Regions from separate parts of the Shewanella sp. FDAARGOS_354 genome, predicted to be linked through region 2. Evidence: predicted binding sites of a transcription regulator. Region 2 holds the regulator's gene; the other holds the start of a gene.
The links. Region 2 encodes FliA, which starts transcription of late flagellar genes. Its sites were predicted from a motif close to CTAAAGNTNNNNNNNNNNNNGCCGATA; they were not measured.
Positions count from the first base shown of each region.

Region 1: pomA (flagellar motor protein PomA) is a predicted target of FliA. The motif match lies at 3,671-3,697, and genes of this name have one in related genera.

Region 1 covers NZ_CP022089.2:1,876,167-1,894,668, reverse strand. Annotated here, with positions in the region: gene grpE (nucleotide exchange factor GrpE) at 1-395, shown strand, start outside; gene dxs (1-deoxy-D-xylulose-5-phosphate synthase) at 528-2,396, opposite strand; gene ispA ((2E,6E)-farnesyl diphosphate synthase) at 2,418-3,299, opposite strand; gene xseB (exodeoxyribonuclease VII small subunit) at 3,302-3,541, opposite strand; gene pomA (flagellar motor protein PomA) at 3,856-4,623, shown strand; gene CEQ32_RS08530 (flagellar motor protein MotB) at 4,627-5,547, shown strand; gene thiI (tRNA uracil 4-sulfurtransferase ThiI) at 5,764-7,218, shown strand; gene CEQ32_RS08520 (hypothetical protein) at 7,349-7,582, opposite strand; gene CEQ32_RS08515 (transcriptional regulator GcvA) at 7,759-8,670, shown strand; gene CEQ32_RS08510 (alpha/beta fold hydrolase) at 8,651-9,304, shown strand; gene CEQ32_RS08505 (DUF423 domain-containing protein) at 9,398-9,790, shown strand; gene rlmM (23S rRNA (cytidine(2498)-2'-O)-methyltransferase RlmM) at 9,944-11,029, shown strand; gene CEQ32_RS08495 (IS4-like element ISSba6 family transposase) at 11,151-12,473, opposite strand; gene CEQ32_RS08490 (isocitrate dehydrogenase) at 12,593-13,603, opposite strand; gene CEQ32_RS08480 (S9 family peptidase) at 13,858-16,674, shown strand; gene ltrA (group II intron reverse transcriptase/maturase) at 17,885-18,502, shown strand, end outside.
Region 2 covers NZ_CP022089.2:59,855-73,583, reverse strand. Annotated here, with positions in the region: gene CEQ32_RS00375 (chemotaxis protein CheW) at 1-817, opposite strand, end outside; gene CEQ32_RS00370 (ParA family protein) at 801-1,592, opposite strand; gene CEQ32_RS00365 (hypothetical protein) at 1,659-2,177, opposite strand; gene CEQ32_RS00360 (protein-glutamate methylesterase/protein-glutamine glutaminase) at 2,191-3,315, opposite strand; gene CEQ32_RS00355 (chemotaxis protein CheA) at 3,336-5,651, opposite strand; gene CEQ32_RS00350 (protein phosphatase CheZ) at 5,667-6,404, opposite strand; gene cheY (chemotaxis response regulator CheY) at 6,418-6,801, opposite strand; gene CEQ32_RS00340 (RNA polymerase sigma factor FliA) at 6,849-7,562, opposite strand; gene CEQ32_RS00335 (MinD/ParA family protein) at 7,555-8,436, opposite strand; gene flhF (flagellar biosynthesis protein FlhF) at 8,441-9,820, opposite strand; gene flhA (flagellar biosynthesis protein FlhA) at 9,832-11,931, opposite strand; gene flhB (flagellar biosynthesis protein FlhB) at 12,326-13,456, opposite strand; gene fliR (flagellar biosynthetic protein FliR) at 13,474-13,729, opposite strand, start outside.

The DNA.
Region 1 (18,502 bases), 1.8 Mb from region 2:
TGGATGTAGAGAAAGCCAATAAGTTTGCTCTGGAAAAATTCGCCAACGAATTGCTGCCAGTGATAGACAATATGGAGCGAGCGCTGCAAGGGACTAATCCGCAGGATGAAACCACTAAAGCTATCTATGAAGGTGTTGAGTTAACACAAAAGAGTTTGTTGACCGCTGTGGCGAAATTTGGTGTAAAACAAATTGATCCTCAAGGACAAGCCTTCAACCCTGATCAACATCAAGCGATTGGTATGCAACCAAGTGCTGAATTCCCAGCCAATACTGTGATGTTAGTAATGCAAAAAGGCTACGAACTGAATAGCCGTTTATTGCGCCCAGCCATGGTGATGGTGTCTCAAGGTGGCCCTAGCCAAGAGTCAGCTTCGATTGATATTGAAGCTTAAGCGGTAAAACGTTAAACCAATAAAAAGGACTGCCGATACAGTCCTTTTTATTTGTCTGTTGCTTTTCTATTTGCCGTTAATCGTGAATTATCACGTTTGTAGTATTGATGGGAGCTTAGCCCCCATCAATAATCAATCGGCGAGATAGGCATTAATCTGCGCTAACATGCCTTCGGCATCGAGTTGTAAGTCATGGATCACTTCTTCTGGTGATCCATGTTTAATAAACTCATCGGGCAAGCCAATTTGTAGTACAGGTTTAGGCATTTTAAGCTTTTGCAGAAGCTCTAGCACACCTGAGCCAGCGCCGCCCATAATGGCGTTTTCTTCCACTGTGACGAGCACATCGTGGGTTTGAGCCATCTCTTTGACTAAATCCACATCCAGCGGTTTCACAAAGCGCATATCGACCACTGTTGCATCTAAACTCTCTGCGGCAGTGAGTGCTGCGGCTAAGGTAGTCCCGAAGTTAAGCATCGCGATACGTTTGCCTAAACGCTTAATCACCCCTTTACCAATTGGCAGTGCCGTCATGGCTTCAACTTGAGTCGCACCTGTTGCACTACCTCTTGGATAGCGTACCGCGCTTGGGCCTGCATCATAGCAATACCCGGTATACAGCATCTGGCGACATTCATTTTCATCCGATGGCGCCATAATCACCATATTTGGGATACAGCGCATAAAGCTTAAATCGAACGCCCCTTGATGGGTTGGGCCGTCGGCACCGACAATACCTCCACGGTCAATCGCAAATAGTACGGGTAAACGCTGCAATGCGACGTCGTGGATCAGCTGATCATAGCCGCGTTGCAAGAAAGTCGAATAAATGGCGACCACAGGTTTATAGCCCTCACAGGCAAACCCTGCGCCTAAGGTCACCGCATGTTGCTCGGCAATGGCTGCATCAAAATATTGTTTTGGGAAGCGCTGCGAGAACTCCACCATACCCGACCCTTCACGCATGGCAGGGGTAATGCCTAAGACTTTTTCATCCTGCTCAGCGATATCACATAACCATTTGCCAAACACTTGGGAAAAGGTTGGTAGTCCCGGCTTAGTCGCTGGCTTCTTAAACTGTGATGGGTCAAATTTAGGGACGGCGTGCCAACCGATAGGATCTTTTTCTGCTGGCTCATAACCGCGACCTTTTTTGGTCATAATGTGTAGCACTTGTGGCCCCTTGAGATTGCGCATATTGCGCAGGGTTTCCACTAGGGCATCGACATCGTGGCCATCGATAGGGCCGATATAGTTAAAGCCTAACTCTTCAAACAGTGTGCCAGGAACCACCATGCCTTTGAGGTGTTCTTCGGTGCGCTTGGCCATTTCTTTGATAACAGGCATGCCCTTGAGCACTTTCTTGCTGCTTTCACGAATCGTGGTGTAGAAGCGGCCTGACATCAATTGGGCTAAGTGATTGTTGAGTGCGCCGACATTTTCTGAAATCGACATTTCATTATCGTTTAGCACCATCAGCATATCATTGTGCAAATCACCCGCGTGGTTCATTGCCTCGAACACCATGCCGCCTGTCATGGCACCATCGCCAATCACGGCAACCACTTTACGGCCTGCCTGTTCTTTTTCGGCTGCAACGGCCATGGCTAATGCGGCACTGATGGAGGTGCCTGAGTGGCCTACGCTAAAGGTGTCATATTCACTTTCTTCCCGCCAAGGGAAGGGGTGTAAACCGTTCTTTTGCCTAATGGTGTGCATTCTATCACGGCGACCAGTGAGGATTTTATGGGGATAGGCTTGGTGACCAACATCCCAAATCAAACGGTCAAACGGGGTGTTATAGACATAATGCAGGGCAACAGTCAGCTCGACTGTGCCAAGCCCAGAGGCAAAATGTCCGCTGGACATGCCAACGGACTTAAGAAGGAACTCCCGCAACTCATCGGCCAATTGGGGTAATAGGGCCTGTGGAAGCTGGCGGAGTTCATTAGGTGTGTTGGCCTGTGCCAACACCGGAAACTGAGAAATGTCCAAACTCATAGCGAGATACTTCGTCTCTTTTTATATTCTTCGCTCAATAATATAGCGGGCGAAGTCTGCAATTAACTGGCTATTGTATGGCAATTTAGCCAGCGCTGATAGTGCCTCTTGGATCAGTTGCGCGGCGGTATCTTTTGCGCCTTGCAGTCCAAGTAGTTGCGGAAAAGTACTCTTATTTGACTCGGCATCTGAGCCTTGAGGTTTGCCGAGTTCTTCCGTGGTGGCAATAATGTCCAGAATATCGTCTTGGACTTGGAAGGCAAGTCCTACGGCATGGGCAAATTCCATCATAGTCTGATATTGATCTTTTGGCGCGTTCGCGGCAATCAATGCTAACTCAACGGCGCAGCTGATCAGCGCCCCTGTTTTCATATTATGCAGTTGAGTTAATGCTTTAAGATCAATGTGCTTATCGGTGGAGGCTAAGTCGATGGCTTGACCGCCACACATCCCCCGATAACCAGAGGCTTTTGCCAATGCTCTGACCATAGCGATATGTTGCTCGCTGGTAATCCCTGGCACGGCTTCAGTCACAATCTCAAAAGCTAAGGTTTGTAGTGCATCCCCAGCAAGAATTGCGGTGGCTTCATCGAAAGCGATATGCACTGTGGGTTGACCACGGCGAAGTGCATCATCATCCATAGCGGGTAAATCGTCATGGATTAACGAATAGGCGTGGATGCATTCAATCGCGGCGGCGCAGGCATCGAGTTTTTCAAGTGCTACACCAAACATTTGCCCGACACTGTAAACCAAGAAGGGACGAATGCGTTTTCCCCCTAAAAGGGCGCCATGGGTCATCGCGGCTTTTAACTGAGGAGCTGTATCTTCGAGTGTACTAAAACGTTGTTTTAATTGGTTATCAACTCGTAGTTGATATTCTTTTATTGCATTGACTAACACGCTTATTCGCCCTCAACGGCATAGGGAGAGAGGGGCGCATTTTCATCCTGCTTGAGTAAAATGGCCACTTTTTGCTGAGCTTGTTCAAGTTTTGCCTGGCTGTTACGCACCAGATTGATGCCTCGTTCAAATTGTTTTAACGCATCATCGAGAGAGACATCGCCCTGCTCTAACTCAGCAACGATGCGCTCGAGTTCACCAAGGGATTCTTCAAAACTGAGATTTTCGGGTTTCTTTGCCACGTTAATAATTCCTTTGAAAGAGCGGACACAAGGTATATCAGGGCGGCTCAAGGGTCAAATTCAGTCGATGGATATTTGCTCGATAGCACGCTTTGTTGCTGAATTTTTTTCAGAAAATAGAAATTGCCACTAAACTTGCTTAGAGCTTGTCCGATAAATGACAATAGTAGCATTATGCTTATAATCATCTTAAGACATCATAAAATAAGGCTTGGGTTAAGACCAAAGTGTTAACCGTTGACGGATGACATTTAGTGTTATTTTGCCAATAGAGTCAGTATCATGTCGTTTATACAGAATATTGAGGAGCCGTTGTGGATTTAGCTACAGTTATTGGACTAGTCGGGGGCTTTGGTTTTATCCTTTGGGCCATGATGACCAGCGGCGGCATTGCCATTTTTATCGACGTCCCCTCTGTTTTTATCGTATTCGGTGGTTCCTTCTTCGTCGTGATGATGAAATTCAATTTAAAACAGTTTTTAGGTGCGGTAAAAATCGCAGTAAAAGCCTTTATGTTTAAAATTGATAAACCTGAAGATCTTATCGAACAATCAGTGACGATGGCTGATGCGGCGCGTAAAGGTGGATTTCTTGCTCTTGAAGAAGCACAAATTTCCAACAGTTTTATGCAAAAAGCCGTCGATATGTTAGTGGATGGTCATGACGGTGAGGTGGTGCGTGCCGCGCTTGAAAAAGATATCGCCCTCACCGAAGAGCGCCATCGTAACGGCATTGCCATTTTCCGAGCTTTTGGTGACGTAGGACCCGCGATGGGGATGATTGGTACCCTAGTGGGCTTGGTGGCGATGTTATCCAATATGTCGGACCCGAAATCGATTGGCCCTTCAATGGCGGTTGCGTTGTTAACTACCCTATATGGTGCGGTAGTGGCTAACATGGTGTGTATTCCTATCGCCGATAAATTAAGCCTTAGAATGGGTGAGGAAATGCTAAACCGTAACTTGATTATGGATGCGGTATTGGCGATTCAAGATGGCCAAAACCCTCGAGTAATTGAAGGCTTTTTGAAAAACTATCTTGCTGAAAAACAGCGGAAAATCGATACAACGGACGGAGAGTAGCCCATGGCTAAGTGCAACTGTCCACCGCCCGGAGCACCACTCTGGTTGGCAACATTTGCCGATTTGATGTCCCTCTTGATGTGTTTCTTCGTGTTGCTGCTGTCATTCTCCGAAATGGATGTGATGAAGTTTAAGCAGATTGCAGGTTCGATGAAGTATGCATTTGGGGTGCAAAACAAAGTCGAAGTCAAAGATATTCCTAAGGGGACGTCTGTGATTGCCCTCGAGTTCCGTCCTGGTCGTCCCGATCCCACGCCGATTGAGATCATCAACCAACAAACCAATGAAATGACCGAACCCACGTTGGATTTCCAAGCGGGGGAAGATGATAGTGCGGGTGGGGTACAACAACAGAACGGTTCGCAGCGAGGTGGCGAAGCAACGGCTACAGCCCAAGAAACCGCAGATGCAGTGAAGGCCGAGGCTGCGGCAGCGCAGGATAAGATTAATCAGCAAGTGAAAAAAATGGCGCAGGAGCTCAATAAAGAGATCACCGATGGGGCGATTGAAATTGAGTCACTTGGACAGCAGATTATTATTCGAATCCGTGAAAAAGGTTCATTTGCCTCAGGCTCTGGTTTCCTACAACCGCGATTTAAACCAGTGGTGCGTTCGGTGGGTGAGTTGCTCAAAGATGTGCCGGGAATTATTACCGTATCGGGTTATACCGACGATATGCAGATAAGTGATGAGCTCTATAGCTCAAACTGGGATCTCTCCAGTAAACGTGCTGTAGCTGTGGCTGATGTGTTATTGCAGGTCAAGGGCTTTGATCCTAAACGGATGAAAGTGGTCGGTATGGCCTCAAATAATCCAATTGTTTTAAATGATTCGCCTGAAAATCGCGCGCGAAATCGTCGAGTTGAGATTGCGATTGAACAAGGTAAAGCAAAAGAATCCGAAGAAATTCAAGTAGGTAAATAGCTTTTAATCCAAATAAGTTATTTGATAAAAACGCCGTGACTTGCTCACGGCTTTTTTATTTGGGCTTTTTTGACTATAAGTTCAACTGTGCGTAAGCGCACGCCACGAGCAGCCCTAGTGTGGAAACAGGTGCGCCAATCGCCGTGAGTTTGTTATAATCCGGCGATTATTCTTTTAACCAATTTTGCTGTTGCCAAAATTGCCCGCGGAAATCCCATGAAGTTTATTGTAAAGCTGTACCCAGAAATCATGATGAAGAGTAAGCCTGTGCGCATGCGCTTCACTAAAATGCTTGAAACCAACATCCGTAACGTGCTCAAAAAAGTTGATGAAGATGCTAAAGTGCAACGTCAATGGGACCGTATTTGGGTAAAGGTGCCAAATGATAAACCTGAATTAGCTCAGGCCTTTGGTGAGCGTTTAGCTTGTATCCCTGGGATCGCCCACGTAGTGCAAGTGGATGAATACAGCTTTACGTCAGTTGATGATATCTACCAGCAAGTATTACCCGTTTATCGCGACCAAATTGCCGGCAAAACCTTCTGTGTACGTGTCAAGCGCACTGGTAATCACGATTTTAACTCTATTGAAGTAGAGCGTTATGTCGGTGGTGGTTTAAACCAGTTTACCGATGCGATTGGCGTGCGCTTAAAGAACCCCGAAGTCACTGTTAACCTCGAAATCGAGGGCGATAAACTGTATATGGTGACTAAGCGTATCGAAGGCTTAGGCGGTTTCCCAATGGCAACGCAGGAAGATGTGTTGTCGTTAATTTCGGGCGGTTTTGACTCGGGCGTATCGAGTTATCAATTTATTAAGAAGGGCGCTCGTACCCATTACTGTTTCTTCAACCTAGGCGGCGCGCAGCACGAGATTGGCGTTAAGCAGGTTGCTTACCATTTGTGGAAAACCTATGGTGAATCCCACAAGGTGAAGTTTGTGTCCGTGCCGTTTGAGCCTGTGGTGGCCGAGATTTTAGAGAAAATCGACAATGGTCAAATGGGCGTGGTGCTCAAGCGTATGATGATGCGCACCGCGGCACGTATTGCTGAGCGTATGGGCATTCAGGCGATTGTAACAGGTGAAAGCTTGGGTCAAGTGTCGAGCCAAACCTTAACCAACTTAAACGTGATTGATCGTTGCACCGATATGTTGATTTTGCGTCCGCTGATCACTATGGATAAGCAAGATATTATCAATGAATGCCGCCGTATCGGCACCGAAGATTTTGCTAAGTCTATGCCGGAATATTGCGGTGTGATTTCACAAAAGCCGACTGTTAAAGCGGTACTGGCTAAGGTGGAAGCGGAAGAGACGAAATTCTCTGAGGATTTGATTGACCGTATCATAGAGCAAGCCGTGGCTATTGATATCCGGGAGATAGCAGAACAAATGAATACCCGTATCACTGAAACTGAGACCGTTGTTGCTATCGACACCAATGAAGTGGTGATTGATATTCGCGCCCCAGAGGAAGAAGAGAATAAACCGCTGGAGATTGAAGGCGTGGAAATCAAGCGCATTCCTTTCTTCAAATTAGCGACTCAGTTTGCCGATCTCGATAAGCAAAAGACTTACCTGCTGTACTGTGAGCGTGGCGTGATGAGTAAATTACAGGCACTTTACCTGATTGAGCAAGGTTATCACAATGTTAAGGTTTACCGCCCTTAAGCGATAACCAGCAAAGTGTATGCAAGGTCAAGCCTCGGGTTTGACCTTGATATGCAGCAATCTACGGGATTATGAATACAAAAAAGCCGCATTGGAATGCGGCTTTTATGTTATTGCGAAGCAGTGCAATTTACTCGGTTTTGACCACTTGCTGTGCTGGTAACACCTCATCGGCAATCAATAAGGTGGGATCTTGCAGCGCTTCTTGGTGCATTTTTTCCATCGTTGCCGTCAGTTCGGCATTGATACTTGTTTGTAAATCACTGGTGTCGATAATAATTTCAGCATTGATAACATTAGCGTAGACATTGGCACTGAGTGCGCTGACTAACACTAACGCAAAAGCAGATTTTAAATTGAACATAGTCGCCTCCGGGCTGACAAAGTATTGCTGTCAGACATTCCCATCACCCGTTCGAGATTGTCCAACTCATGTGTTTCGTTGGCGCAAAATTTAATCAAAAATGCTGGCCTTTACAAACGATTAAATGTAACAATACGGATTAGAAAAACTAATTAAAAATTGAGATAGAGATCACTATGTCAAGACGCTTACCACCACTGAATGCGGTTAAAGCATTTGAGGCCGCCGCACGGCATTTGAGCTTTACTCGAGCGGCTGAAGAATTGTTTGTGACTCAGGCTGCGGTGAGTCATCAAATTAAAGCGCTGGAAGATTTTCTCGGATTAAAATTATTTCGCCGAAAAAATCGTTCACTGCTGCTAACCGAGGAAGGCCAGAGTTATTTTCTCGATATTAAGGACATCTTTATTCAATTGGCAGATGCGACCGATAGGCTGCTCGCACGTAGTGCTATTGGTTCGTTGACCGTGAGCATGTCGCCAAGCTTTGCGATTCAGTGGCTGGTGCCGCGTCTGTCCAAGTTTAGTGAAAAGAATCCTGATATTGACGTACGGATCAAGGCGGTGGACACAGAGGCCAGTTCCTTAACTGACGATGTTGATGTCGCGATCTATTATGGTTTAGGCAATTGGCCTGGGCTGCGGGCCGATAAACTTCGCAATGAAGTGCTTATTCCGGTGTGTTCACCCATGCTGTTAAATGGCCCTAAGCCGCTGTCAAAGCCGGAAGATTTAAAACACCACACATTGCTACACGATATGAGTCGCCACGATTGGCAGGCGTGGTTTAGACAATGCGGTATTACCGATATCAATGTGAACCAAGGTCCAATTTTCAGTCATTCTTCCCTCGTCTTGCAGGCGGCAGCTCATGGTCAAGGTGTGGCGTTAGGTTATAGCGTGTTGGCTCGGCCCGATATTAAGGCGGGACGACTGGTATGCCCATTCCAAGAAGTGCTAGTGAGCAAAGATGCTTACTACCTCGTTTGCCAACAGAATCATGCCGAGCTGGGTAAAGTGGTCGCGTTTCGTGAGTGGATGTTAGATATGTTTGCCGAGGAGTCACGCAGTGAGTTGTTGCCCGGATAATCCCTCGGTAAATGTTGCACTGAGTGCCCATGTGTTAGAAGGTGAACCCTCAGAGATCTTGATTTTATTTGCCCATGGCGCGGGAGCGAATCGAGACTCAGACTTTATGTGCCAAATGGCAGCAGGTCTTGTTGCCAAGGGCTTTCAAGTGATGCGTTTTAACTTTCCCTACATGCAGGCTAATGCCATGGATGGTAAAAAGCGACCGCCAGACAGGGCTCCAAAGCTGCTTGCCTGTTTTAGCGAGATGCTCGATGTGGCACACGCTCAGCCTAAGGTTAAGCGTGTGGTCTTGATGGGCAAATCCATGGGCGGACGCATGGCGGCTTTACTGGCTTGTGATAGCGTACAAGCCAGCCGTATCGATAGGGTTATTTGTTTAGGTTATCCCTTTATTCCGCTTAAGGGCGGTGAGCCTAGGTTGGAACCCCTGAACGACTGCCAAGTGCCCGTGTTAGTGCTGCAAGGGGAGCGGGATAAGTTTGGCGGCAAGATGCAAATCCCCACTAATGATATTCAAATTGAATACTTAGCTGATGGGGATCATAGTTTTGTCCCAAGAAAGTCGTCAGGTACGACTGAAGCGGCTAACCTTGCACTGGCTGTTGATTTATCAGCAAAATTTATTGGCTAATGTTTCTTCTTGATATGACGTAAAGTGCTCAGAGTCTGGATTAACGGCTCGGGCGTCATCCGTTGTAAAGCCTATTGGTTTTTGGAGGTTAAAATGCGTAAAGGATTGTTGTTACTCGCCGCGGTAAGCGGTTTTTTTGCGGTCGCGCTAGGTGCTTTTGGTGCCCACGGTTTAAAAGCCGTGGCGCCCCCAGAGTTGATTGAAGTGTTTAATCTTGGGGTGCAATACCACTTCTACCATACCTTTGCCTTGATTGTGGTTGCTTTTGCGGGGCAGTGGTTAACCTCACGTTTACTCGATTGGGCGGCGTATTTATTTATTGCGGGTATAGTGCTGTTTTCTGGCTCGCTCTACGGTTTGGCGCTGGTCGGCAGCAAATGGTTTGGCCCTATCACGCCGATGGGCGGCGGCTGTTTCCTCTTAGGTTGGTTATTGCTGGCCGCGGCCGTATGGCGCCATAAAGTGGTGGATGGTAACGAGTCATAATGCTTGTATGGCGCAGCTACTGCGCCGTGCGTCCACGCAGCCAATAGCACAAAAGCCCGATAGCAAATCGGGCTTTTGTGTATTGAAATTGCTATACTGGCGCCCAAATCGATAGTCGGCCATGTTTATGGCTTGGATTTCTTAAGGATCTCCATGAAAAACCTATTTTTATTTTGCCGTGCAGGCTATGAGAAAGAATGCGCAGCAGAAATCCAACAGCGAGCCGCCGAGCTCAATGTGGGTGGCTTTGTTAAGGCCAACAATAACGATGCCTATGTGGTATACCAATGTTTTGACGATGATGGCGGCGATACCTTGGCTAAGCAGCTGTCGTTAGATTCGCTGATCTTTGCTCGTCAGATGTTTGCCGCGAGTGAACTGCTAGCCGATTTGCCCGAGTCTGACCGTGTCAGCCCGATTGTGGCAGCGCTCAGTGAGGTGAGTAAAGCGGGCGAGCTGAGGGTTGAAACCCCTGATACCAATGAAGCAAAAGAGCTGTCGGCATTTTGCCGTAAGTTTACTGTGCCTTTGCGCCAGCATTTGAAAAAATCAGGTAGTTTACTGGCGCAGGAAAACCCTAAGCGTCCGATTATTCATGTGTGTTTTGTTGGCCCAGGACGCGCCTACGTTGGTTATTCCTTCAGCAACAACAGCTCACCCTATTTTATGGGGATCCCGCGCCTGAAAATGGCTGCCGATGCACCAAGTCGTTCAAGCCTGAAACTCGATGAAGCATTCGCGCAGTTTGTGCCTAAAGAAGCGCAGGAAGAGCGGGTTCGCAGCGGCATGAATGCGGTGGACTTAGGCGCTTGCCCAGGTGGCTGGACCTATCAGTTAGTGCGTCGTGGCATGATGGTCTCCGCGGTCGATAATGGCCCAATGAACGAAAAACTGATGGAAACCGGACAAGTGAAACATTTCCGTGAGGATGGTTTCCGCTTCGAGCCACAGCGTAAAAACATTTATTGGTTAGTGTGTGACATGGTTGAAAAACCCGCGCGCGTGGCTGAGCTGATTGAGGCTTGGGCCATCAATGGCTGGTTTAAAGAAGCCATTTTCAACCTCAAGCTGCCGATGAAGAGCCGTTATAAAGAAGTGATGGCGATTTTGAATACCATGCAGGAAATCCTCAAGGAAAATGGTATCAACGAATTCCAGTTGCAGTGTAAGCACTTATACCATGACCGCGATGAAGTGACGGTGCACTTATGGCTTAAACCTAGCCAGCCTTGGAACTAATCTACGGTTTTTTACCGTTCTGTTAGTGAGTGAAGCCCCAAGTCATGTTTGGGGCTTTTTATTTGGCTGTTCTGCTAAATGGCGGGCATAAAAAACGCACCCTAAGGTTAATGCCGTTCACTTAAGAGTGAACGGCATTTTTCTTTGGTCTAACCGGAAACTTGTTTTTGCTCATTTTAAGGACTCGTGGATATGCCCTTTCCCGTTTACCATCCAGCTTAAATTGCCGTGCATTTCGTTCTATATCCAATACGTCTCTCGGGACATTCCCCGGTGTTTGTGATGACAGTTGTGTCAACTTGAAGATGATATAACTCGCCGCATCCCGAAAACTCAGTTGATTGGGATGGACCGATGGCAAGCTTTTAGCCATCAGCAACATCTTATATCTAATGAGATTATAGGCCAGTAGCACGCCCCATAACTCTTGAGTCACCAGCTCCGGTAGTTGACTGCGGAGCGTAAAACGGCTCTCCAGTAGATGTTGTTTCATCTCTCTATAGCCCAGTTCGATTTCCCATCGATGGGCATATAAGTCGACGATGTCTTCGCTGGGGTAACGCATCGGGTCTGTCAACGAGGTCAAAATGGCGACTGACTTACCTTTCACTGTCTTAGTCAATAAACGCGCTTCAAGAGTTTCAGGGAGCTGCGGCCATTTCTTTCTGGCTTGAGGTGTCGTGGTGAGTTTCACCCTCTGGTCATGCTTTCCTAGCGTTCGCACCACCTCATATTGAGTGCCTTTCTTCAATGGCAACAACCAGTGGCTATCAGGTTGCGCTTGCTGCCAAGCGTGCAGCAGGCCGAGCGAGTAAAATCCTCGGTCAAATAGGGTTAGGCTGTGATTAGGAATGCTAGGAATGAGCTGGGACGCTAAGTTCATTTCATTTTCGGCAACCGAATCAAAGGCGCTGTTGACCAACAAATGGCTGCTTAATTCCATCAAGCAAACCATGCGAATTTGCGGATAAGCCGCTTCGCCTAAAGCGTTGGCGGTTCGTCCAAAGGCGGCTTGATTTTGGACACTATCGGGTGTCCGCCACACGACACCGTCAACACCATACAAGTTAAGGCCGCACCAATGAGGATGTTCAGCTCTCGCGTGCCAGGTATTGGCGCTGCGGCTAAATACTTCTCTAATAACCTCACTGCCCAATCGTTTACGCGCCTGAGTCACGGCGCTGCGTGCAACATAATCAATCTCTTGCGGCAAAACAATGTCGAGTTTGTTGATGAGTGACCGAACAGACTCCCCTCGGAACAAAGCCATTCCGATAACGGCCCAAATCATCGCGTCCATCGGCAATTTACGCCGTCTTAACGTCGCAACGCCCTGGGAGTCTAGGCAAGATTGAATTAACTCAGGTTCTAACACATCAGCTAAGCAGGTGAATTCGGTTAGGCGGGTAATATGGGTACGGGCGAGTGCTTCTGAGAGTTGCATAAAAAATCCGATGACATGAGGTCATCGGATTTTGATCTTTTCAGCGAGATCGTCAAGCGATCTGTCTTAACTGATCGGCATTACACCCTAAGGTGCGTTTTTTGTTTCGCGCAAAGCGATTATGACAGACGGTCAAGCACCGCTTGAGTGAAGTCAGTCGTACCGTGGGTGCCGCCTAAATCGCGAGTCGTACGGTCGCCTTCTTCAATCACTGCCGATACGGCTTTACGGATCATGTCGGCTTTATCAGCCATGCCTAAGTATTCCAGCATTTGGATAGAGGCTAAGATCACAGAGGTTGGGTTTGCGAGGTTTTTACCCGCGATATCGGGCGCGCTGCCGTGAACCGCTTCGAAAATCGCTGCATCACGGCCAATGTTGGCGCCGGGTGCCATACCTAAACCGCCGACTAAACCAGCACACAGATCCGACAGAATGTCACCAAACAGGTTGGTGGTCACGATGACGTCGAAGTTTTCTGGGGTCATCACTAACTTCATGCAAGTCGCATCGACGATCATTTCTTCAGTTTTGATGTCTGGGTAGCGTTGGCTCACTTCACGGGCCACTTTCAGGAACAGGCCTGAGGTTGACTTCATGATGTTTGCTTTGTGCACGATTGTGACTTTCTTGCGGTTTTCTTTACGGGCTAGTTCGTAAGCGAAGGTCGCGATTTGCTCAGCGCCTTGGCGAGTGACAATACTGGTCGCTTCTGCGGTGCTGCCGTCTTCAGAAACCTTCTGACCGTGGCCTGAGTACATGCCTTCGGTGTTTTCACGCACTGTGATGATATCAATGTTTTCATAACGGGCTTGAGTGCCTTTGAAAGACAACACAGGACGCACGTTAGCGTACAGGCCGAATTTCTTACGTAATGTCACGTTGATAGAGGTAAAACCTTCGCCTACAGGCGTAGTTAGCGGGCCTTTTAGGGTGATGCGGTTTTTTTCGATCAGTTCTAAAGTACGCTGCGGAAGTAGTTCGCCTTGCTTCTCGAGAGCGGTTAAGCCTGCATCTGCAAATTCATATTCAAAATCACAACCTGCTTTATCAAGAATTTTTAAGGCTGAATCAATAATACTTGGGCCAATTCCATCACCTGGAATTACGGTTATCGTTCTTTTTGACATGGAGAAGTCCTTCCACGGTTCGTCGTTACTGCAATTGTCCGCCCCGGGATCAGCCGGGTAACATGACTATGAATTTGGTATTTTTTCTCCCTATTATTTTAACCGTGTTTGGTCAAACTTCACAGGAATTAGTGAGCAATATCACGATTTTTTATTGGGTAAAACTTGTAAAAATACTGGGTTATAACGATGATGGAGAGCCAATGGTTAAAAAAGTCTACTTTAGTCTAACAACTACATAAAAGAGGAAGACATTGAAGTTATTACCTATCACATCGCTAGTGCTGTTATCCCTCGGAATATTGCCGCATGCCCATGCTGAAACTAGCACTAAACCCCTTACCCTAAACGACATCATGCATTTTGAGTCCCTCGAAAAGCCCGTTATCGCTGACAATGGTCAGGTGCTGGCGGTTGAGGTGGCGCCGGATCGTGGCGATAGCCATGGTTTAATTAAAAATCTGCAATCAGGAAAAGACTTTCAGATTGAAGGCGGCTCAGACCCTATCGTGAGTCACACAGGCCGTTATGTAGCGATGGCGGTTAAGCCTAGTTTGCTTAAAGTTGAAACCAGCGATGCTAAAGCTAAGAAAAAGCTTAAGGCCGATATGGTGTTGCTCGATACCCAAACGGGCACGCAAACCAAATTTGAACGGGTAAAAGAATTTGTCTTTAGTGACGATGGCGCGCATTTAGCCATTTGGTTTGAAGTCGACGAAGAGGCCAAGAAAGACGCCAAAGAGAAGAGCGAAGGCATCGAAGATAAGCCCAAAGCCGAAAAGGTGAAGATTGATAAGTTCGACCAAGGCCGTCGTTTTAGCTTAGTGAATCTATCTTCGCCTTCGCAGCGGGTGGATCTGGAGCATGTGACCGCCTATCAGTTTGATAAAGACAGTCGCCGCTTGGCCGTCACGGTTAATGATATCGAAGCAAAGCAACATCAATTACAACTAATTGATTTGAAAAACTACAAAAAATCAACGGTATTTGAGTCTCAAACCCAACAAATAGGCGCGCTAGCACTTTCAAAAAATGGTCGCTGGCTGGCCTTTACTCAAGGAGATGCGAGTGAATTACCCTATGGCCGCAGCTATCAGTTAAGCCTAGTCGATATCGCTTCGGGCAAAATTCGCCCTGTGCCAAACACTAAAGAGTGGACGTTAAATCGTTACGCCAGTTTAAACTTTTCATTAGACAGTGAACGGCTCTTCTTTGGCCGTGTGCCTGAGGTGAGCCAACAGCTCAGCCTGAAGAAAATCGCCGAAGAAAAAGATCTTTATGATAAAGAGATTGTGACTGGCCAGCGCGGGCTTAAGGTTTGGCATGGGGAAGATCCGCGGATTAAACCCCATGAAATCAAGCAATATGAAGCAGAGCAAAAGCGTACTTATTTAGCCGTGTTGCATTTAGGCTCTAACAATGTGGTGCAGCTTGGCGATAAAACGGTGCCAGATGTGGCCCTGTCACAGCACAAGCGTTATATGCTGGCAAGTTCTGACTTACCCTATCGCAAGATGATCACTTGGGCAGGGTTCTATCAAGATTATTACTTGGTGGATATCAACACGGGTCGCAAGTTGCCGCTGTTAACCCAACAACCCAGTGATGCTGAGCCAAGCTTATCGGGCGACGGTAAATATGTGGCCTATTATCAGCAAGGTCATGTGTATTTATACGATATTGCCGAAGGTCGCCGCACTAATCTGACCCAGTCTTTAAAGGTGAGTTTTGCCGATGAAGATCATGATTCTCCCTCCAATGCACCGGGTTATGGTTTTGGCCCTTGGCTTAAGGACGATGCCGGCTTCCTTGTCTACGATAAATTCGATGTGTGGCAGTTTAACACCGCATCGAAAACGGGCTTTGCCTTAACAGCAGGGCAGGGACGCGCTCAAAAAATTCAATATCGTGTCGAAGGTTTAGTCGATAATCCCGATGAGCCAACGACGCTTGCCTACAACGCTACTGTGCTGCTGCATGGTTACAGCGACAAGACTAAGGCCGATGGTTTTTATCAAGCGACCCTTGGCGAAGCGGGCGTTAAGCCCCTGATGGAAGGCGAGTATAAATTAACTGTGCTTGGGCGCAGTAAAGATGCCGATACCTTGGTATTTTCTAAGGAGCGATTTGATCTCTTCCCCGATTTATACACCGCAAGCTATCAAGCGCCACAACAAGCAGTGAAGCAAACCGATTTTGATAAGCAGCGCCAAGCTTTTAATTGGAGCCAAGCTGAATTAGTGCATTGGATCAATGGTGATGGTAAACCCCTCGATGGTGTGTTGATAAAACCGACCAACTATCAAGCGGGCGAGCGTTATCCTGTGCTGGTGTACTACTATGAATTGATGACCGACAGACTGCATGCCTTTCCGCAAATGAAGGTCAACCATAGACCTAACTTCGCTTGGTATGTCAATAATGGTTATGCGGTATTTTTGCCGGATATTCGTTTCGATATCGGTTATCCCGGTGCTAGCTCAGTACAAACATTGACCTCGGGCGTGCAAAAGCTTATCGATATGGGTGTTGCCGATGCTAACGCCATTGGTTTACAAGGACACTCTTGGAGCGGTTATCAAACGGCGTTTGCCATCACCCAAACTAAGATGTTTAAAGCCGCGGTGGCTGGTGCGCCAGTGGCGAATATGACCAGCGCCTACAGCGGTATTCGCCATGGCACCGGCATTGCACGCCAATTCCAATACGAAACAGGCCAAAGCCGCATAGGTGCAAGTTTATTTGCAGCGCCACAAAAATACATTGAGAACTCGCCCGTGTTTTATGCCGATCGCATTAATACGCCGTTGATGATCATGTTTGGCGATAAAGACGATGCGGTGCCCTGGGAGCAAGGTGTTGAAATGTACTTAGCGATGCGCCGTGCGGGTAAAGATGTGGTGTTTTTACAATATGAAGATGAACCACATCATCTGAAGAAATACCCTAATAAGCTCGATTACAGCATTCGGATGATGGAATACTTCGACCATTATCTTAAAGGCAAACCCGCGCCAACTTGGTTAAGCCAAGGCGAAGCCTATGTCGAATATAAAGCCGATGATGAGTAATCGTCTGTTTTAGGTTTATCTATAAGCAAACGCCACCATAAGGTGGCGTTTTTTATGGCAAAAAGGGCGCGAGCTAGCTCATTGAAATAGTCCTTTTATCCCCTTGGAATTACCATGGCTCACCTGTTTGGCATTAGCGTAGTCTGTAAGTTTTAAAGAAATACAAAGCATGCTTTGGGGCAAGAAGAGCGTTAAATATTGGAAGACGAATATCATTGCTTGGTTATTGAATGCAGACCATATTTAAGGGCGAACCATGGTATTTGCTCAACGACACGGTGAATAGAAATCTAGGATTTCTAAGCTTATGAACGAGAGCCATGGATGGCGAACAGGCCGTTAAACAGGGATGTTGTTCAAGTCCATCCGTTAATGCTCGACCGCCCCGTCTGATGTTAATGGATTCACGAATGCCGCGATGGCATGGATGCCAAAGAGCGGCCATGGGGCGGACGGTCGTCTCGCTAATCACCATGGCTCACCTGTTTAGCATTAGCGTGGTCTGTAAGTTTTAAAGAAATACGAAGCACGCTTTGGGACAGAAGCGTGATAGAGCCGTTGCTCTAACTCTTCAGTTTCGGATTAAAATTTTTTAAGGATTTAACGCCCGCATTTGCGGCTGGTTTGAAGCGCAGCGGAAAACCAGTCCGACAAGATGCGCTTGTGTACGCCCAGCATGGGCATGAACTAATGAGGTGAAAGTCCTCTGTAGGAAGGTCACCGTTCAATAACATGCTGTTATTAAACGCTAACTACTAGTGAATGGCAAGGGCTTATCCGCGAGGATTGGTCTGAAGGAAGCCGCTAGCAAATTTGCGAGCTGATGAACAAGAACATCATATGAGGCGTAGGCTAGAGGTGAGTTGGCACAAGACGACGAAACCACGTGATCTAATGGCCACCGTAAATGATGCAGCAGTGCAAAGAAAGTTCATGTTCTTATCTGGGGAGATCTGCTTAACACGCGATCGGTCAATAACCAGTCAGGCTCTGGTCTATTAAGTGCCTTGGCTTTTCAATCTCATCGACTGAAAAGAGCGAACCAGATGAAAACCGATAGCGCATGACGGGGCAACTCGGCATGTGATTAAGCAGAAGTCAGCAGACGGCATAGTAGCCCAACGCCCATCGTAATGGATGGGATAGCATACCCCGCGTTAGCGTTGTGGGTACATGGTGAAGGCCTGAACATTTAGAAGAAGGAGGAGTCTTGTCAAACTTGTCGATACCCACTACGTCGCCAGACGATTACTATCGGCAGCGTATTGATATGCAACCGGCCTTCAACAGCGATTTATTCCAACAACTACTCGAACCTGAAAATCTACACCGAGCTTGGCGTCAAGTTAAAGCCAATAAAGGCGCGGCTGGCATCGATGGCATGACTATCGAAGCCTTCCCGCTTTGGATGCAACAAGGCGGTTGGCAACAGTGTAAATCTCAACTTGAGTTAGGTGAATATCAACCCTCAGCAGTCAGACGCGTAGAGATCGACAAACCCGATGGCGGTAAACGCAAACTGGGTATCCCTAACGTCATTGATCGTGTGATACAGCAAGCTATTGCTCAAATTCTCACGCCGTTGTTTGACCCTTTCTTCTCGGCTAATAGCTTCGGCTTTAGACCGAATAGGAATGCCAAACAAGCGGTCTTGCAAGTCAGAGATATCATCAAACAGAAGCGCAAATTTGCCGTCGATGTTGATCTGTCCAAGTTCTTTGATCGAGTAAATCACGACCTGTTGATGACTCAATTGAGGATCAAGGTACAGGATAAGCGTCTGCTGGCGCTTATTGGTAAATACCTGCGAGCTGGTGTGATGGTCAAC
Region 2 (13,729 bases):
TAAGCAGGGACTCACAAGCTAATCCCCAATTACTGCCCTCTAATAATACAAGATATTGATAATTTACCGATTGCGCCAGTTTATCTGTGTATTTTTCTGGCATAACCCACGCACAGGTATCCACTAGATTTAACTGTTCTTCTCGATGAGTTTGTACACCAAGGAACCAAGAAGGACGACCAATAATATGATTAATCCGTTCTACTTTGACGATACCACCGAGACTGACTAATGGAACCGCTAACGTCAACCCGGCTACCTTAAAGAATAGTACTTGAAACTCATCATCGAGTACTTCTTGCAGATCTTTTGTCACACTTGGAGGCGCAAAGCCGACTTGAGTGTCGGGCACAGTCGATAAGTTATCGACTTGCGTCGGCGCAACATTCGCAGTCTCATCGACATCAGCCACCGTTATTACTACAGGTTGCTTGGGTGCTGGTAAAGGTTGCTCGATAACCTCCGTTGGCTTATCAACAACTGTAGCTTCCGCTTTTAGGACTGGCGCAAGCAGTCGTTCTAGCGACTGTTTATTCACTAACGGCTCAGCACTTTCCTTAGAGGAGACAGTAACAATGCTTTTTGCCCGAATAGGTTGTACTTCAGGCTCTAGAGTAGCTTTAACATCCGCTTTAGACCGCTCATGCTCTGCCAAAATGGCATTATTGAGCTGCTGAGTTTCCGTTTTTTTACTGCTATCAAAAGTGGTCGCAACATTTTCTTGAGATTTAATTGGGGGAGCACCAAAGGCACTATCATCTTCGTGCAATAATAATTCAAAAAAATCAAAAACAGTTTCATCAACCGATTTTGACATGGCCAAACTCCCCAGCTAAAAGAAAATCTAATAATCTTTCATAGGCCTTTACACCACGACAACCGCTTGCATAATGGGAGGCGGGTAAATGCGCTAAACTTGCATCTCTAAACTTAGTATCTACAGGAATAACATCACGCCATAGACTCTCACCATACTGTTCACTCAACACCTGCAACGCAGCAGGAGATGCCTTAGTACGCTTATCAAACATGGTTGGGACTACGGTATAACTGTAACGAGTCTTCTTTGACCGCCCCATGATTTCCATAGTTTTGACCATGCGCTCAAGCCCTTTAATCGCTAAGAACTCTGTTTGCACAGGAATGACAATATGTTGGCTTGCGGCTAACGCATTCACCATCAGCACACCTAAGACGGGCGGGCAGTCGACGATGGCAACATCATATTCATCAGCAACAAGGGCAAGCAAATTACGTAAGACAAGTCCCATGCCTTCTTGATGGCCTAAAGCTCTATCCAGTGTTGCTAGCGCCATAGTCGACGGTAATAAATCTAAACCATCCACCAAAGTTGGTACGATATGCGATTTAACCAGCTCTTTTGTAAGATGATTGTGCGCAACAAATACATCAAAAAGAGAACCGGGCACCTCTTCTGAGTCAACCCCAAGGTAGTAACCGAGTGAAGCATGAGGATCGGTATCAATCATCAAGACGCGCTTACCCCGTTTAGCGAGTGCTCCCGCTAAACTTGCTACCGAAGTGGTTTTACCGACCCCACCTTTTTGATTCGCTATGGTCCAGACTTTCAAAGCACTGACCTCTTAAATGTTGATTCTGTGCCATTTACAAGTGGAATGATTACGCGGCCCACCACGTTACTCTTCTTCCCTCGTCGTGACTCTTATGCCACCGTTAGGCAGGCTTATCACCTTAACACCGTCGGCATTTTCCGAAATCACCACAGGAACTTGAGTCGACTCCTGTCGAACCTCTGTTGTCAATGCTGCTTCATTTTGCAAACGCAAAGAGACTGATGATTCAGCAGGTGACTGAGAGGATAACTGTTGTTTATCCATCTCTGGCACTTTTTCAAGTAAAGGCGGAATATTATTACTACCCGCCGCTGGCATTTCTGGCCCAAGAGTCACTGCATTATGTTCACCAGGCGCCACCATTTTTAGCATAGCCTTAGTTTGTTCTGGGTGTGTGGCAAGCCAATCAGCAATGACCTTAGCTTGCTCATCAGGCACCATGAGCACGACTTGGGTCGATGCTAAGCGTTTAACATCAGCAAGCAATTTTATGTTTTTTCGATGATAATCGAAACTTAAGGCACCAAGACAAACTATCGTCATCATCATTAGCACCATAATAAGCACAATATTTGTGCTTATCTGTGACTTGCTGCTAGCCACGTGCAGACTCTTTTAAAATCGACTCAGCCATGTGCTCCAATGAAATGGATTGAGTGGCAATTCCCGCACTAGCCACTGCTTGAGGCATGCCATAAACGACACAACTCGCTTCATCCTGCGCCCAAATGGTCGCACCAGCAGCTTTAAGCATGCGTGCTCCTTCTCGGCCGTCAGCTCCCATTCCAGTTAACACTACCGCAAGCACATCTCCACCGTAGGCTTTTGAGGCTGAAGCAAAAGTGATATCGACACAAGGCTTATAATTCATTTCAGCACTACCAGCGAGCACTTTTATTCGGCCTGTGACGCCTGTACGCTCTACCATCATCTGCATTCCACCTGGCGCTAGATACGCACAACCTGGACGCAAAATATCGCCATTTGCCGCTTCTTTTACCTCGATTTTACATAAACCATTTAAACGATTCGCAAATGCTGGAGTAAAAGCGGCTGGCATGTGTTGGATCAGCAAAATAGGATGCGGATAATTTGCTGGAAACTGAGTCAAAATTTTCTGTAAGGCGACAGGCCCCCCCGTCGACGTACCAATTAACAATAATTTGTATTGTTTACCACTAGCACGAATGGACGATACAGGTGACGTGCGCACTGGCGCAGGAGCACTTTGAACAGGTGTGGTCACATTCCCTAATACCGAGCCCGTGCTTGGTCTTGGGGTAATTGGGGCAACGCTAGGACGCGCCACTGGACGGAAAATTCGACGACGACCAAGAGCCTTGACTCTTTGCTGCAATAACAAAATCGCTTCATCTTTATTGGTCGCGATATCTTCAAAACGTTTAGGTAAAAAATCTAACGCACCCGCATCTAGGGCGTCTAAGGTGGCCTTAGCGCCATCATGGGTTAACGATGAAAACATCAGAATCGGGGTTGGACACTTTGCCATGATTTCACGGACGGCGGTGATACCGTCCATGACAGGCATTTCAATGTCCATAGTGATTACTTGGGGATTAAGCTCAGCAGCCATCTTCACCGCTTCAGCCCCGTTAGCAGCCGTCGCGATCACTTCCAGTTCAGGATCTTGATTGACTATTTCACTAACACGTCGTCTAAAAAAGCTTGAGTCATCAACGACTAATACTTTAATGGCCATTCCATTCCTTAACTTGGGAACTAACTTTTATTTTTCGCATAATGCTTTAATAGCCCAGGAACATCCAAGATAAGCGCAATACCACCATCGGATGTAATTGTTGCCCCAGCCATACCTGGCGTACCGTGCAACAAGGCTCCCAGTGGCTTAATCACCACCTCTTCTTGGCCAATCAGTGCATCCACAACAAAACCGATCTGCATCATACCTAACTGCACTATCACAACATGACCATGTTTCTTGTCACCATGTTTGAAGGTAGTTTTATTTCGATGCAACCAATGCTCTAGATAGAAGAGCGGCACGGCCTTGTTGCGAACGATGACAGTGAGCTGCCCGTCAACAATGTTGGTTTTGGTAAGATCGAGATGAAAAATCTCATTAACACTTGATAATGGTAGAGCAAAAACTTGTTTAGCCACATCGACCATAAGGGTTGGCATAATTGCCAAGGTCAACGGCACTTTAATCTCAAGTATGGTGCCTTTGCCTTTCATCGAGTCAATATGCACAGTACCGTTGAGTTGGGTGATACGGGTTTTAACCACGTCCATTCCCACGCCACGACCAGAGATATCTGAAATCTCGACCTTGGTCGAAAAGCCTGGGGCAAAGATCAAGTTATAAGCTTCATTGTCCGTCATACGCGCAGCGGAATCTTCATCCAACACGCCACGTTTAATGGCAATTTGTTTTAACTTTTCGGGATCCATACCTGCGCCATCATCTTCGATTTTTAGCAGAATATGGTCACCCTCTTGGCTTGCCGATAGAGTAATCGTCCCCGTCCTGGGTTTGCCAGAGGCTTCACGGTCATTTGGCATTTCAATACCATGGTCGACCGAGTTACGGACCAAGTGAACTAAAGGATCCGCCAGCGCCTCAACCAAGTTTTTATCAAGGTCAGTTTCTTCACCGACCAACACTAAATCAATTTCTTTATTGAGCGTACGGGCTAAATCACGAACAACGCGAGGGAAACGGCCAAAAACCTTTTTAATAGGCTGCATACGGGTTTTCATGACCGCGCCTTGCAAATCAGCAGTCACTAAATCTAGATTCGCGAGTGCCTTAGACATCTCTTCGTCATCACGACTAATGCCCAAACTTACCAAACGGTTACGTACTAATACCAGCTCTCCCACCATATTCATGATTTGGTCGAGTCGTGCAGTATCTACGCGAACGGTCGTTTCACCTTGAGGAACATTTGCTGATGCGGCAGCGGCCGCTTTAACAGGAGCCTTCTCGGCGAGCGCAACTTCGGCCTGAGGTTTAACTGCTGGAGGTGTTACCGGAGTAACACTGGCTTTAGGCACAGCAGGAGCCGCAGCAGATGTGGCAGGAGTGGGAGTCGGTTTCGCAGATTCCACTTTTGCAACAGCTTTGGCTGGTGCCCCACCTTTTCCATGAAGTTCGTCGAGTAAACGCTCAAATTCATCGTCAGTAATTTCGTCTGAATCGACAGCAACAGCAGTTGGTGTTGGTGTTGGTGTTGGTGTTGACACTGGCACAGCAACAGTTTCAACCTTAGGCTGAGGTGATATAGGTGTATCTACTTTGCCATTAAATTTTCCTGAACCATGAAGCTCATCAAGCAGGGCTTCAAACTCATCGTCAGTGATATCATCACCCGAGCTGGTAGCTTGTTGTACTTTGGGCTTGGCTGTATTTGATACAGAGGGAGTTGACGCAGTGGGTACTGCCACAGCATCAGCATTAGTAGTGTTAGTCACACCGGGACCTTTTCCACTACCGTGCAGTGCATCAAGCAAAGCCTCAAACTCCGCTTCATTAATCTCATCAATACTTGAGTTTGAAGAACTCACAGCCTCAACAGGCATCTCTTCAACTGCGACAACGTCAACAACAGTTTCAATAACGGGCTCGGGCTCAGCAATAGATTCAGGCTCTGGCGCACTTTGTCCCAATTCTGACGGCAGAGGCTCACCAGAACTAAGTAACTTTAATTTTGCAAGTAATGCAGCATCAGCAGGATCTTGTTGCTCTCCCTGCTGGGTTTGAGCAAACATGGTGTTAATCGCATCAACAGCCTGAAGAATAATATCCATTAATTCTGCTGTGACACTGCGCTTGCCAGTACGCAATAAATCGAATGTGTTTTCTGCCTCATGGCAGACATCAACCATGGGAGTCAAACTTAGGAAACCTGCGCCGCCCTTTACGGTGTGAAACCCCCTAAAAATGGCATTTAGCAAGTCAGTATCATCAGGATTATTCTCAAGGGCAACAAGCTGCTCTTGAAGCAACTCTAATATTTCCCCCGCCTCGATTAAAAAGTCCTGGAGTATCTCTTCATCTACATCAAAGGCCATCAAATTGACTCCCAGTTAGAAACCCAGACTCGATAGCAGATCATCCACTTCGTCTTGACCTGTTACTACATCTTGACGAAGCTCGGCATTCATTATCGGCCCTTCAGCTTCAATATTATTTTTCTGAGTAATCTGACTCTCAATTATTGGCTGCTCACCAAACACCGTCAGCATAGACACCAGATTACTTTCAACTTCCATCACTAGATCGATTACCCTGCGGATCATTTGTCCAGTCAGGTCTTGAAAATCCTGCGCCATCAATATTTGGTTGAGCAATTCGCGTAATCGGTTTGAGTCCAATTCACTTCGCGACATCAAATGCTGAACGTTATGGCAAAGCACCTTAAAATCACTGAGGGCAATTTCACGACGCATTAATTTGTCCCACGATGGCATCACTTGTTGGATGTTCGCGGTTAATGCATTCGCTAACGGCAAGCACTCCTCAACAGCATCCATAGTCTTATTTGCAGCTTGTTCAGTCATGTCAATGACATAACTTAGCCGTTCCTTAGCATCGGGTATTTCTGTATTGGCTAACTCAACTAACCGATTATCGATTTGGAAATCCATAAGAGCGCTATGCAATTGGCGAGTGAGTTTGCCTACCTCATCAAAAAGTTCCCTCTGAAGAGGAGCTGCCAGTTCTCTTAATAAATCATCAGCTTGATTTTGTTCATTCGCGCTTAACAGTTCGACTAAACGCTGAGCATGCTCGAGCGTGATGAGCCCTGATGTATGTGACTTCATAGCTCATCCCTGCTTAAGCGAGTCGTTCAAATATTTTATCTAGCTTCTCTTTCAATGTTGCTGCGGTAAAAGGCTTTACCACATACCCATTCACACCCGCTTGTGCAGCAGCAATAATTTGTTCACGTTTTGCCTCGGCAGTGACCATTAATACCGGTAGATGCTTCAAGGAGTCATCGGCCCTAATGGCTTTAAGTAAATCGATACCCTGCATGCCTGGCATATTCCAGTCTGTAACGACAAAATCAAAATCGCCTTTTTGCAACATTGGCAAGGCGGTTGAGCCATCGTCCGCTTCCTGGGTGTTGTTAAAGCCCAAGTCTCGCAACAAGTTCTTGATGATACGTCTCATTGTCGAAAAGTCATCAACGATGAGAATCTTCATATTCTTGTCCAAGGTTTCCTCCGGTGAGCTGACATTCAGTGCTCAATTAATAATTATACTTATGTCCAATGCTTGAGTTTGCCTTTGAGTCGCAACATTGCCTGACTTAATATCTGGCTAACACGCGATTCGCTTACCTCAAGAATGGCGCCAATCTCTTTTAAATTCAATGCTTCATCGTAGTATAACGATAGCACTAGCGCGTCCCTTTCGGGCAATAATTTTATCGCCTCAACAAGTGCAGAATGAAACTGGGTTTCTGCCAAGACCTCAAACGTACCATCGCTAATATCATCGCTTGTAGTGAGTATATCCTGTGATACGCCTAAGTCTTCTATCCCTATGATTTTACCAACAGAAACATCGTTAAGAATATGATGGTACTCATCGAGCGTCATATCAAGTTTTTCTGCAATTTCTGTGTCGCGCGCATCACGACCTAGCACTTGCTCTAATTCATCAATAGCTTGGGCAACTCGACGATTATTTCGGTGGACAGAACGAGGAACCCAATCGCCACGGCGGATTTCATCCAACATGGCGCCACGGATCCTTATGCCGGCGAAGGTTTCAAACTTTGCACCTTTACCGCCATCAAACTTAGATGATGCTTCTAATAATCCCATCATCCCCGCCTGTAGCAGGTCATCTAACTGCACAGAGGCAGGTAATCTGGCGAGCAAGTGATGTGCAATTCTTTTAACCAACGGTGCATACTGTTCAACGATTGACGTTTTATTGTCTAAACAAGTATACGCTGCGGCTTTATTCACTCGTTTTTTCCTCTTGAAAATCTGGTCGTTGAACTAAGCGCTCAACGAAAAACTCCAAATGCCCACCAGGTTGCTGTGGTACTGGCCAGCTCATAATTTTATTCGCTAGGCCTTGGTAAGCAATTGCAGCGGGAGACTTAGGATAAGCTTCAACCACTAACTTTTGCTTGCGAACCGATTTACGCAAATTTTCATCAAATGGAATGGTCGCAACTAATTCAAGTGCCACGTCCAAGAATCTGTCGGTCACTTTACTGAGTTTAGCAAACAATTCCATACCTTCGCGTAAACTACGCACCATATTTGCAACAATTTTAAAGCGGAAGACGCCGTGTTCACGGCTGAGGATTTTGATTAACGCATAGGCGTCAGTAATAGACGTTGGTTCGTCACAAACAACAACCAACACATCCTGTGACGCGCGGGAGAAACTGAGTACCATGTCAGAAATCCCCGCGGCAGTATCCACGATGAGAATATCAAACTGGGTGCGCATCTCACTGAAAGCACGAATTAAGCCCGCATGTTGCGCAGGACTTAGCTCTACCATTCCCTGAGTACCCGATGTGGCTGGCACAATCCCAATACCTTTAGGCCCCCGGACAATAATGTCATCTAACTCAGCATCGCCAGACAATACATGGGAAAGGTTACGTTCAGCACGGATCCCTAACATGACATCGACGTTTGCTAAGCCAAGGTCAGCATCAAGCACTAAGACACGCTTGCCCTTCTCGGCTAATGCTACGGCAGTATTGATGGATACGCTGGTTTTACCCACACCACCTTTACCACCCGTAACCGCGATTACTTTCACTTTTTCGTTATAGGGTTGATTCATCATACGTAAACCACTTGCTTGATCCAGGGTCATAACTCTACTCAAATGCACAGGTCATATTATCTGACCACGCTGTGTCTGGTAACGATTGTTGTTCTGTGTTTTCTAAGGCCGCTAATGCTTGCTCAGCGAGCATCAAAGTATCAGCAACTTTCATATCTTCGGGCACTCGCTGCCCATCCGTAACATAACTTAATGGCAATCCACTTTGGATCAACACACTTAATGCGCCCGCTAACGACACAGATTCATCAAGTTTGGTGAGTACAACACCAGATAAGGGAATGCGTTTAAAGTGATTTACAGCATCTTGCAGCACGCGGCGCTGTCCTGTGGCAGACAGTACCAGATAACTGCGGATAGGTATTCTGCTATTTGCAGTTAAATTATCAAGTTGCTGGTAAAGCCGCATATCTCGTTGGCCCATACCCGCGGTATCTATCAATACTAGCTTGCGATTTCTAAACTGATACAGAATTTGCTCTAGTTCAGCAAGGTCATGGGCTTGTTTGACTGGGCAGCCCATGATTTTGCCATAGGTGGCCAATTGCTCATAGGCGCCAATACGATAATGATCTGTGGTAATCAATGCCACTTGGTCAGCACCATGGTGAGCAGCAAAGCGTGCGGCCAGTTTAGCCAAGGAAGTGGTTTTCCCCACACCAGTGGGACCAACTAATGCCACAACACCGCCTTGCTTAACAATATCATCACCTTGATTATCAAGCATATTAGCAAGACTTTGCGGCAGTGCACGAACTAATTCTGCAGGAGTATAGTGTTGGCTCAGCGCAGCTAATTTGTTTGCCACCGCTGGTGAAAACTCGGCCTCCAACAACTTTGACTCCAGCATGGCACCGACAGGGTCGATACGCTTTTTATGCTCAGTCATCAATGCTGAAACCTGATGGGTCAACAAATTACGTAAGGATGATAACTCGTCGCGCATGGCTTCAAGATCGGCATTTTGCTTTTGCGAACTCTGTGACTTTTTATCGAAGGGATTGCCCATATCACGGCGCTCAGCTTTAGGCGCAGCTGCGGTGGCTTGTAATCCTTTAGCCCATGCAGGAAGCTCAGCATCTTGTTGTTGATGCGTGAGTTGTTGGTTTAAACGATTTTGTTGCTTCTCAAGCAAGGCTTGGAGTGAGTCCGCTGGCGCCGAGGGTTTTAGCTTAGTTTCAGCGCGGATCGGCGCTTTGGCGCCGAGCGAAACTAAGTCATCACTCACATCCATAAAGGTCGGAGTGGCAGCAGGCGCTTTCGCTTTTGGCTCGTCGTAGTCAACGGCAGCGACAATCTCAATACCGCCGTTCACCTTTTTATTGGACATAATCACCGCATCGGAGCCGAGCGTGTCCTTCACTTGGGCCAGTGCAGCACGCATGTCTTTGGCAAAAAAACGTTTAATCTTCACTTATGCGTCCTCTACTGGCCGACGGCAGATACGATGCGTATTTGCTTTTCATCGGGGATTTCTTGGTAAGAAATCACTCTGAGATTAGGAATAGTATATTTAACAAAGCGAGACAGGGTCGCACGTAACATACCAGACGTTAGCAAAATGGCAGGCTGTCCGACCATTTCTTGCTTTTGAGCGGCATCCGCTAAGGATTGTTGCATACGCTCCGCAAGACCTGGCTCGATATTGGGGCCATCGCCACCCGTTGCTTGCATTGATTGATGCAACATCTGTTCCAACTCTGGCGCCAAAGTTATGACAGGGATTTCGAGTTCAGGGCCAGAGATCTCTTGAACGATCATGCGCTTCAATGCGATACGCACCGCCGCTGTTAACACTTCAGTATCGTTACTCTTAGTGCCGTATTCTAACAAAGTTTGCACTATGGTACGCAAGTCTCTGACAGAAACTCCTTCATTTAATAGGTTTTGCATCACTTTTACGACATTTCCGAGCGGCATCACATCAGGAATAAAGCCATCCACCAACTTAGGCGAGTGTTTAGCAAGCATATCCATCAGTTGTTGCACTTCTTCGTAGCCTAAAAGTTTTGCTGCATTATTCGTCAATATTTGGCTGATATGAGTTGCCACTACCGTCGCGGCATCCACTACCGTATACCCTAAGGTTTGGGCATGTTCACGCAGTTCAGGGGCAATCCACACGGCTTCGAGACCAAAGGCAGGATCACGGGTCTCAATACCATCTAACTTACCGTACACTTGTCCCGGATTAATGGCGAGCTCGCAGTCATGGCGAATATCCGCCTCACCCACAACAACACCCATAAGAGAAATACGATAGGCATTAGGCGAAAGGTCTAAATTGTCACGTATGTGAACCGCAGGAACCAAGAATCCCAATTCTTGCGAAAGCTTTTTACGTACACCTTTGATCCGGCTGAGTAATTCTCCACCTTGACCTTTATCGACTAAGGGGATTAAACGGTAACCCACTTCAAGACCGATAGTGTCAACATGATGCACATCGTCCCAGCTAAGTTCCTTAGGCTCTCTTTCGGCTCTTTCCGTTGGGCCCGTTTTGACTTGTTCGAGGGCTTTGGCACGTTTAGCCTCATTACGTTTAAATATAAAATAAGCCGCACATCCCGTTAAAACGGCGAAACTTAAAAACGCCATGTGCGGCATTCCAGGCACAATCCCCATAACGAACAATACGCCAGCAGCAATCCCTAGCGATTTATGACTGTCAAACATCTGACTCATCAACATCTGACCCATATCGCCAGATTCATTTTGGCGAGTTACCATCAATGCCGCAGCAATTGACAGTAATAAGCCTGGGATTTGGGCGACTAACCCGTCACCTATTGTTAAGAGGGTATAAATTTCAACCGCTTGAGAGAATGTCAAACCATGCTGAACAATCCCGATAATAAAACCACCGAGAATGTTGATCACTAAAATCATGATACCAGCGATAGCATCGCCCTTAACGAACTTAGACGCACCGTCCATTGCGCCATAGAAGTCAGCTTCGCGGGTGACTTCAGCCCGTCTGGTTCTGGCTTGATCTTGATTAATAATGCCCGCATTTAAGTCAGCATCAATTGCCATTTGCTTACCGGGCATCGCATCTAAGGTAAAGCGAGCACTCACCTCAGCAATCCGGCCAGCACCTTTGGTAACAACAGCAAAGTTGATAATAATCAGAATGATAAATACAACTAGACCAACGGCATAGTTACCACCAATCACTACGGAGCCAAAGGCCTCAATCACCTTACCCGCCGCATCACCACCGTTGTGACCTTCGAGTAATACCACACGGGTCGATGCCACGTTAAGTGCAAGTCGAAGCAGTGTCGCAACTAATAAAACGGTTGGAAAGGCAGCAAAGTCTAAAGGTCTATCGGTGTAAATCGCGACCAAAAGCACAATCAAGGCTAAAGCAATGTTAAAGGAAAATAAGATGTCGAGTAGAAACGGGGGAATTGGCAGTACAATCATCGCCAATGCTGCAAGCACTAGTGCTGGCGTACCTATGCCCTTAAAAGAGCTTAGCTTCAACTGTTTTACTTGGCCTAGGGAGGCTTTAACATCCATTCACAGATACCTAAACTTTGACGTATAACAGCCTAAAAGCAAAAAGCACGCCAACAACTAACAATCAGGTAGTGAAGCTAATATGTAGCTAGCTAACTTTACGTTAGAGCACTATTGACTCGTTACTAGGACTTGTTGAGATTTCAAGATTACATTTTGTTCATTCTGGGGCGAAACGAAGAAAGATGTGTGGTTGTTCTACTCAAATGACGAGCAGCTTTTATGACAGAAAGTAAGAGTAAGGGCTTACAAGACGATTCCTGATGGCTGCATTTGGCTGGCTTTTCTGCCGCGTTATCGTCCGTTTATGTAGAATAACTACACGGCACGGACTTTGCCTTGCATAAAAGCCAGCCAAACTGCTGCAAAAATAACCATGAAACGTCAACACGCCCTAGTACTTCAGATCTTCAGGAATAGGTTGATTAACGGGGATAGGGATAGGTTTGCGGCCACGCCCTTTTTGATACTGCCTTAACTGGAATACATAAGCGAGTACCTGTGCTACCGCGGTAAATAGGCCTTCGGGGACTTGTTGATCAAGTTTAGTGGTATGGTAAATCGCCCGCGCAAGTGGTGGTGCAGTAACGATGGCTATATTATGCGCCCTTGCTACCTCACGAATTTTAAAGGCAACCTCATCGACACCCTTAGCAATCACAAACGGTGCTGCAGAGCGCTTAACATCATATTTTATCGCCACTGCATAGTGCTCAGGGTTCACCACAATCACATCCGCATTGGGAACTTCGGCCATCATGCGCCGCTGCGCTAATTCACGCTGCATTTGGCGGACTCGCCCTTTGACCTCAGGTTTACCCTCGGTATCTTTATACTCGTCTTTGACCTCCTGCTTAGTCATTTTCAGCTGTTTATTATGGTTCCAGATCTGAAATGGCACATCGATCACTACAATGAATAATACGGAAGAGCAAAGTAGGATAAACATCCATACCAGTAAATCTAAAGCGTGGTAGACATTCCCAGGAAGATGATCGGCAGAAAGGAGTAAAATATCATTAAAATAATGATTTAGAAGAAAATATGCCGCCAACGCGACAACAGAAAACTTAGCAATGCCCTTCGTTAATTCAACCAAGGCTTGCACACCAAACATCCGTTTAAAACCCGCAATCGGGCTCATTTTGCTGGCTTTAGGCATCATGGCTTGGGTAGAAAAATTCATTCCACCAAGGGACACGTTTCCGATAAATGCCACCACCACAATCAGCAGCATAATCTTAAGCAACGGCCAACCTATTTCGCCGCCGACAACGCCCCAGACATTAAACATTTGATTAGTATCAAAAATTGCAGCTCTATCCATGGTAAACACACGTTCAAACACATTGGAAAGTGCTTTTGCAATACCAGGGCCGAGCATATACAGTCCTGTTGCAGCCGAAAGCAGAACTGTGGCCGTACCTAATTCTTTGGAACGGGCAACCTGACCTTTTTCCCGCGCCTGTTCGAGGCGCCTCCCGGTGGGTTCCTCGCTGCGTTCGCCGCTACTTTCTTCAGCCATTACGCGTTCCTATCCGGTTAAAGTATGCCATCGGCTTGACACTGAAGCCCTAAAATATCACACAGCAAAAGCTGTGCCGATGCCCATACTTCATCGAAATGAGCCATAACAGGAGTTAAGGTTAACCATAAAATTAACAATCCACCGATCATCGTAATCGGAAAACCAATCGAAAAAATGTTTAGCTGTGGTGCAGCGCGGGTCATAACCCCAAAGGATAAATTGACTACCAATAACGCGATAATTGCTGACAGCGACATAGTTAATGCCGCA